One region of the Mesorhizobium sp. BR1-1-6 genome, then DNA from elsewhere that is predicted to be linked to it. Evidence: riboswitches for the same ligand, from Rfam matches in the RefSeq annotation. Region 1 holds a riboswitch; the other holds the start of a gene.
The links. A riboswitch is a leader RNA that binds a small molecule or an ion and turns the genes downstream of it on or off. The one in region 1 is predicted to bind thiamine pyrophosphate.

Region 1 (3,419 bases):
GTGGTGCGCAGGTTCAGGCCTGGGGAGTGACGCCGCGCGTCCGTGGTGATCGGCAGCAGGACGCGCCCGTCGACTGGACGAAGCCGACGACAATGCCCATCTATGGGAAATCCTGGAGCGGCTGTCATAGCGCCGGGCCTCCAGTTTTATCGTGCGCAATTCCGGACGGAAACGGCTACAACCTTTCCCCGGAGTTGCTTTGGGGAGATTTGATATGGCGACTTCAAGCGAACGCGCGGTGCTTGCCGGCGGCTGTTTCTGGGGCATGCAGGATCTGATCCGACGCATCCCGGGCGTCCTGTCCACGCGCGTCGGCTACAGCGGCGGCGACGTGCCTGATGCCACCTACCGAAACCACGGCACCCATGCCGAAGCCATCGAGATCAATTTCGATCCCGCCAGGGTGAGCTACCGTACGCTGCTGGAGTTCTTCTTCCAGATTCATGATCCGACGACACGCAACCGCCAGGGCAACGATGTGGGGATGAGCTACCGTTCGGCGATCTACTACACCAGCGATGAGCAGAAGCGCGTCGCCGAAGACACCATCGCCGACGTCGACGCCTCGGGCCTGTGGCCCGGCAAGGTGGTCACAGAGGTGGCTCCGGCCGGCGCGTTCTGGGAAGCCGAACCCGAGCATCAGGACTATCTGGAGAAATACCCGAACGGCTACACCTGTCATTTCGTCAGGCCGGGCTGGAAGCTGCCGGTTCGCGAAAAGGCTGTTTCGTAGACGGCGCCCGAACCGAGACGAAGGCCGATGGCGGTTTACGTCTCAGGCGCCTGCCTGTTCGGCGAGGGTGAAACATAAAGAGACGGAAACGCCACGGAACAGACGCCCCGTGGCGTTCTCCAGCAGTTTCGGCGAATGGCTACTTGCCGCAATGCTTGTCATTAACGGTCGGCGAAGCGGCGCCCGGAGCGGTGTGGCTGGCATCCGGCTGAGCACCTTGTGGGCTGGCCGGACAGTTCCGGTCCGCGTTCGAATTCATGCCGTCGGGCATGACGGTCGTGCTGCCGGTCGTGCCAGGATCCACCGTGTTCGGCGATGCCGGCGTGTTCGGGTCGACCGTGACCGACTGGCCGCTGCCGGGCCCATTATTGGCGCCGTTTCCGCCAGCACTTTGCGCCATCGCCGAAGTCGCGAGACCAATGGTAAGAGCCGAAGCTGCGAGGATTTTCATGAGCATGGTTTGTCTCCATTTCTGTGAAGTCTTCGCTCGTTTCCACGAAGTTCGTCGCGTTTGCGACTATAGGGACAACCACTCGTCGTGGCTAAGGTTCCGGACAAATTTCCCTCAAGACCGGGCCCGACGGAACCGCCCATAAATCAGGCCTGGCGCAATGCATTTCCGGCGATGGTCCTGAAAAAACAGCTTTCATAGCCGCCCGATTGGTGCTTTAACGCGTCCATCCACAGGGGTGCTCCGTACGGTCGGGGCTGAGACGGGGGCGGCAAGCCCACAGACCCTAGAAGCTGATCTGGGTAATACCAGCGGAGCGAGGCGGGCGATGTTTTCAGGCGCACAGATTTCCCTATATCCCATGTCCAGCGATTTTGTCGGCGTCATCCTTGGCGCGCTCGGGGCACTGGACCCTTATCGTGATCGACTGCGGATCGAGACCGACGATATCTCGACCTTGCTGGTCGGACCGCCCGAGGTGCTGTTTCCTGCCATGCGCGACCTGTTCGTGGCGGCAGCGCGCAGCGGCAAGCATTGCGTGCTTTCGGCCGCCATCTCGCGCGGCTGCCCGGGCGAGCCGGACGATCCGATCTGCCGCTCCGACGCGTTTGGCGGACCTGCCGGGCCGCTCGGCCCGCGCAAGGAAGCCGCTATCGCCGCCGTGCGCGGCGTGGCCGCCACCGGCCAGCCGGCGGCGGCGCAGTTCTCGCTTTATGTCATGGGCACCGACGACCACATGGACGAGATCTATGGCTGCATCGACTTCCTGAAGCAGTCGGGCGTATATGAGCGCTCCAAGCATTTCTGCACAAAGTTGCGCGGCGACGCAGGCGCCATTTTTACCGCACTCAACGAGGCCTTTTGTCGCTTCGGGCCAGGTGCCGGCCACGTAACGCTCGACGTCACCGTCTCGGCCAACAGCCCCACCGCCGTCTGACGGCGCGCCCCGCGCCATCCGCTCCGGGTACCTGCGTGTCCTCCCCGTCCGCCCCTTCGCGTCCGATCGTGGACCTCATCGCCAGAACCGCTCCGGCGATGCTTTCGGTGGGGCTGCTGCTAGCCGCGTGGGAACTCTATGCGCGCTTTGGTGGCATCAAGCCGACAATCCTCCCGGCGCCATCGCGCGTCTTCGCTCAGGCAATGCTCAACCGGCACGCGCTGGCCGATAACGCCGTGCCAACCCTCCGTGCCACGCTCGCAGGCTTTGCCTGTTCGCTCGGCGGTGCCTTTGCGCTGTCGATATTGATCGACTTCTCCCACCCATTGCGGCGCGCCCTTTTTCCGGTCTTCGTGGTCAGCCAGACCTTGCCGCTGGTGGCGATTGCACCGCTGGTGGTGCTGTGGTTCGGCTTTGGGCTGATGCCCAAGATCATGCTGGTGGCGCTGGTCACCTTCTTTCCGATGTTGGTGGCTTTGGCCGAAGGATATGAGGCGACGGAGGCTGAGATCGGCCAAATGCTGCGCGCCATGGGGGCAGGGCGCTGGCGTGTCTTCGTCCTGGCGCGGCTGCCCTCGGCGCTGCCCTACTTCTTCGCCGGTGTCAGGATCTCGATCACCTATGCTGTCGTGGGCGCCATCTTCGCCGAATATGCGGGCGCGGCGAAGGGCCTCGGCATCTACATGCTCAACGCCAAGAACAACTTCCGCCCGGACCTGGTGCTGGCCGCCGTCGCCGTCAGCGCCGTGCTGACGCTCGTCCTGTTCGGGCTGACGGTACTGGTCCAGCGCCTTGCCATGCCATGGGAACGGACCGCCGGCGGGCAGGCCGCAGGAAAGGGGCCTTGGCGATGAACCGGCTCGAACTGCGACATGTGCGCAAGGCCTTCGAAGGACTCGACGTGCTTGCCGACATTTCGCTCAGCGTCGGCGCCGGCGATTTCGTCTCCATTCTGGGCCCTTCCGGCGCCGGCAAGTCGACGCTGTTCCAGCTTCTGACCGGCGCGCTTCACGGCGAGGGCGAGATATTCTTCGACGACAAGCCGCTCGATGACCACGGCGGGCATTTCGCTTTCATGCCGCAGCGCGACGCGTTGATGCCTTGGCGGCGCATTCTCGACAACGCCACGCTCGGGCTTGAGGTGCAAGGTGTCAGGCGCAAGGCTGCCCGCGCTCGCGTTGCTCCGCTGTTCGAGGAATTCGGGCTTGCCGGTTTCGAACGGCATTTTCCGGCGCAGCTTTCCGGCGGCATGCGCCAGCGCGCGGCCTTGCTGCGCACCGTGGTGCAGGAACGCGATA
Region 2 (3,419 bases), on a different contig from region 1:
TGATGACAAGGTTCTCGCCGCGCCCGTCGGTGAGATATTGCGCCAGCGTTTCCTGCGGATCGACCGCCTCGCGCTTCTGGTCGAGCGTGGCGATCTCCAGATTGGTGCCGAGCCGCACCGAACCGGCATCCGGCTGCAATTCTCCGGTCAGCATCTTCAGAAGCGTCGTCTTGCCGGCGCCGTTCGGCCCGACGAGGCCGATGCGGTCGCCGCGCTGGATGCGGGTCGAGAACCCCTTGACCACGGTGAGGTCGCCAAAGCTCTTCTCGATGTTCCTGGCCTCGATCACCAGCTTGCCGGATTCGGCGGCGTCGCTGGCCACCATGGTCGCGGTGCCTTCGGCGCCGCGATGGCCGCGAAAACGCTGGCGCATGGTCTGCAATTCGCCCAGGCGGCGCATGTTGCGCTTGCGCCGCGCCGTCACGCCATAGCGCAGCCAGTGTTCCTCGCGCACGATCTGGCGGCCGAGCTTGTGCTGTTCGCGCTCTTCTTCCTCAAGCACCTGGTCGCGCCATTCCTCGAAATGGCCGAAGCCCTTATCCAGCCGGCGCGTCTGGCCCCGGTCGAGCCACACGGTGGCGCGCGATACGCGCTCAAGGAAACGGCGGTCGTGCGAGATGACGATGAGGGCCGAGGAGGTGCGGACGAGTTCCTCTTCCAGCCATTCGATCACCGAGAGATCGAGGTGGTTGGTCGGCTCATCGAGCAGCAGGATATCAGGCTCGGGCGCCATGACGCGGGCAAGGGCGGCGCGCCTGGCCTCGCCGCCGGAGAGGTCGCCCGGCTGCTCCTCGCCCGAGAGGCCGAGGTGCTCCATCAGGTAGCTGGCGCGATAAGGATCGTCGGCGGGACCGAGGCCGGCCTCGACATAGGCGCGCACGGTTGCGAAGCCGTCCATGTCGGGCATTTGCGGCAGATAGCGGACGGTCGCCGATGGCTGGCGGAACACCTCGCCGTCCTGCGGCTCGATCAGGCCGGCGGCGATCTTGAGCAGCGTCGACTTGCCGGACCCGTTGCGGCCGACCAGCGCGATCTTGTCGCCGGCCGACGCAGCCAAGTCGGCGCCGTCGAGCAGGGGCGTGCCGCCGAAGGTCAGTTTTATTCCGTCGAGATTGAGAAGAGGCGGCGCCATGTCAGCTTTCTGGCAAGGGATAGGGATGGGCGAGCAGCAGCGCGCGGCCCGCTCCCAGCGCGATCTCGAGCCTGCCCTTGACCTCGTTGGAGATGGTCAGCGACGAGCCGAACGCGACCTTGACGCGGTCAAGCGGCCATTTCGCACCGGCGACGGTCAGCCCTGCAAGCTCGGAAAAACCCAGGATCGAGAACAGGGTGCCGTCGGCATAGTCGAAGCGGGCCGTGCCGTGCGCCAGGGGCACGGCTTCCTGCGCGCCGCTGGTCAACAGCACCTTTGTCCCGGCCCCGGCCAGCCGCAGGGCGAGCGCCATGTGCAGGAAGGCATGGTCGGCGCGCTTGCCGCCGAAGGCGCCGGCGAGCACGAGGCTGGTAGCGCCGCGCTCCAGGGCGGCCGATATCGCGAGTTCTCCATCGGTGGCGTCTTTCTCTGCCGGAAAGGTCCGGCGCGGCACGGCGGCCAACTCATCCGGCAGGCCGGCGGGCACGGAGTCGAAATCGCCGACCCACAGTTCCGGCACAAGGCCGAGCGTCCTCGCATGGCCGATGCCGGCATCGGCGGCGATGACGCGGGTTCCCTCGACCTGACGGTCGAGCCGTGGCGTGCGGACGAGATCGCCGCCAAGCAGGATGGTGAATGTGCTCATATCGTGTGGCCCTTACCAGCCCGACAGCGGAAACGGAAGGCCGGCAAACAGCCACTTGCGCGGTTCACCGGCCGGGCCTATGTGTCGAGGCGCTCTAACGGGGTGCCGGACGCGATATTTCGCGGACCGGCTGAGAGGCAGTCTCGCCAACCCGCTGAACCTGATCCGGTTTGTACCGGCGGAGGGATTAGACGTTTCGGACAGTCCGACGCCTCAATTCCTTTAACCCGAACGAAGGAGGCGCCGATGCGCACGCTTTTATACGCCCTTGTCTCTGCAATGGTCGTGGTTCTGTCCGGGCCGGCCTTAGCCAAGGACAAGCTCACCGTCTACACTTATGAGAGCTTTACCGCCGACTGGGGCCCCGGCCCGGTGGTGAAGAAGGAATTCGAGGCCGAATGCGGCTGCGATGTCGACTTCGTCTCGGTTGCCGACGGCGTCGCGCTGCTCAACCGCGTCAAGCTGGAAGGGGCCGCGACCAAGGCCGACATCGTGCTTGGCCTCGACACCAATCTCACCGCCGATGCCAAGGCCACTGGCCTGTTTGCGCCGCATGGCGCCGTGACCGGGCTCAATGTGCCGGGCGGCTGGAACGACGACATCTTTGTCCCGTACGACTATGGCTATTTCGCCGTCGTCTATGACACGCAGAAGCTGAAGACGCCGCCCAAGAGCCTGAAGGAATTGGTCGAGGGCAGTGCCGACGACAAGATCGTTATCCAGGATCCGCGCACCTCGACGCCGGGCCTCGGCCTGCTGTTGTGGGTGAAGTCGGTCTATGGCGACAAGGCGCCGGAGGCCTGGGCCAAGCTCAAGGCGAAGGTCTTGACCGTGACGCCGGGCTGGAGCGAGGCCTACGGCCTGTTCACCAAGGGCGAGGCGCCGATGGTGCTGTCCTACACGACCTCGCCCGCCTACCACATGGTTGCCGAGAACACCGAGCGCTACCAGGCCGCTTCCTTCGAGGAGGGCGAGTATCTGCAGATCGAGGTCGCCGGCATCACCACGACGGGAGCCAAAAATCCGCTGGCGGAAAAGTTCATCGCCTTCATGACCGGGCCGAAATTCCAGGATGCCATCCCCGAGACCAACTGGATGTTCCCGGCCGGCAAGACCGACAAGCCGCTCAATCCGGCCTTCGACAGACTGGTCAAACCGACCAAAACCTTGCTGTTCAGTCCCGAGGAGGTCGCGGCCAACCGCAAGGCATGGGTGGATGAATGGCTGGCGGTGATGAGCAAGTAGTTTGGTCGTATGATCGGATGATGAGTGCTCTACAGCGCCCCCCACTGTCCTGCCGGACATCTCCCCCACGAGGGGGGAGATTGGCCGTCACGACGGCTTTCGCCAATTGGCGACGTCACAGGAGAGGGTGGAGCGCTGAAGCAGCCAATCTCCCCCCAAGTGGGGGAGATGTCCGGCAGGACAGAGGGGGGCGCGAAGGAACGCGACGCTCGCTAAAGATCCTTTGGGCGGCCCAGCGTGCAGCGCGCGTCTGACCCCCGCATCTCCGCCGGCATCCTCGCGCTTGCGGCGATCGCGCTGCTGATCGGCGGCGCGTTTGCGGGTCTTCTTTTCGAAGGCGCGAACGATTTCTCCGGAGCCTGGGCAGCCTTCGATCCTTATCTCCTGCGCGTCGTG

Region 2: another riboswitch for thiamine pyrophosphate. It lies ahead of thiB (thiamine ABC transporter substrate binding subunit); the one in region 1 lies ahead of LB545_RS27105 (Ykof family thiamine-binding protein).

The regions. Positions count from the first base shown of each region.
Region 1 is NZ_JAIUHZ010000022.1:67,676-71,094, reverse strand. It holds gene LB545_RS27120 (hypothetical protein) at 1-30, shown strand, start outside; gene msrA (peptide-methionine (S)-S-oxide reductase MsrA) at 215-733, shown strand; gene LB545_RS27110 (hypothetical protein) at 873-1,190, opposite strand; TPP riboswitch at 1,409-1,522, shown strand; gene LB545_RS27105 (Ykof family thiamine-binding protein) at 1,513-2,121, shown strand; gene LB545_RS27100 (ABC transporter permease) at 2,220-2,975, shown strand; gene LB545_RS27095 (ABC transporter ATP-binding protein) at 2,972-3,419, shown strand, end outside.
Region 2 is NZ_JAIUHZ010000001.1:163,443-166,861, reverse strand. It holds gene LB545_RS00865 (ABC-F family ATP-binding cassette domain-containing protein) at 1-1,132, opposite strand, end outside; gene LB545_RS00860 (thiamine diphosphokinase) at 1,134-1,778, opposite strand; TPP riboswitch at 1,867-1,982, shown strand; gene thiB (thiamine ABC transporter substrate binding subunit) at 2,025-3,023, shown strand; gene thiP (thiamine/thiamine pyrophosphate ABC transporter permease) at 3,261-3,419, shown strand, end outside.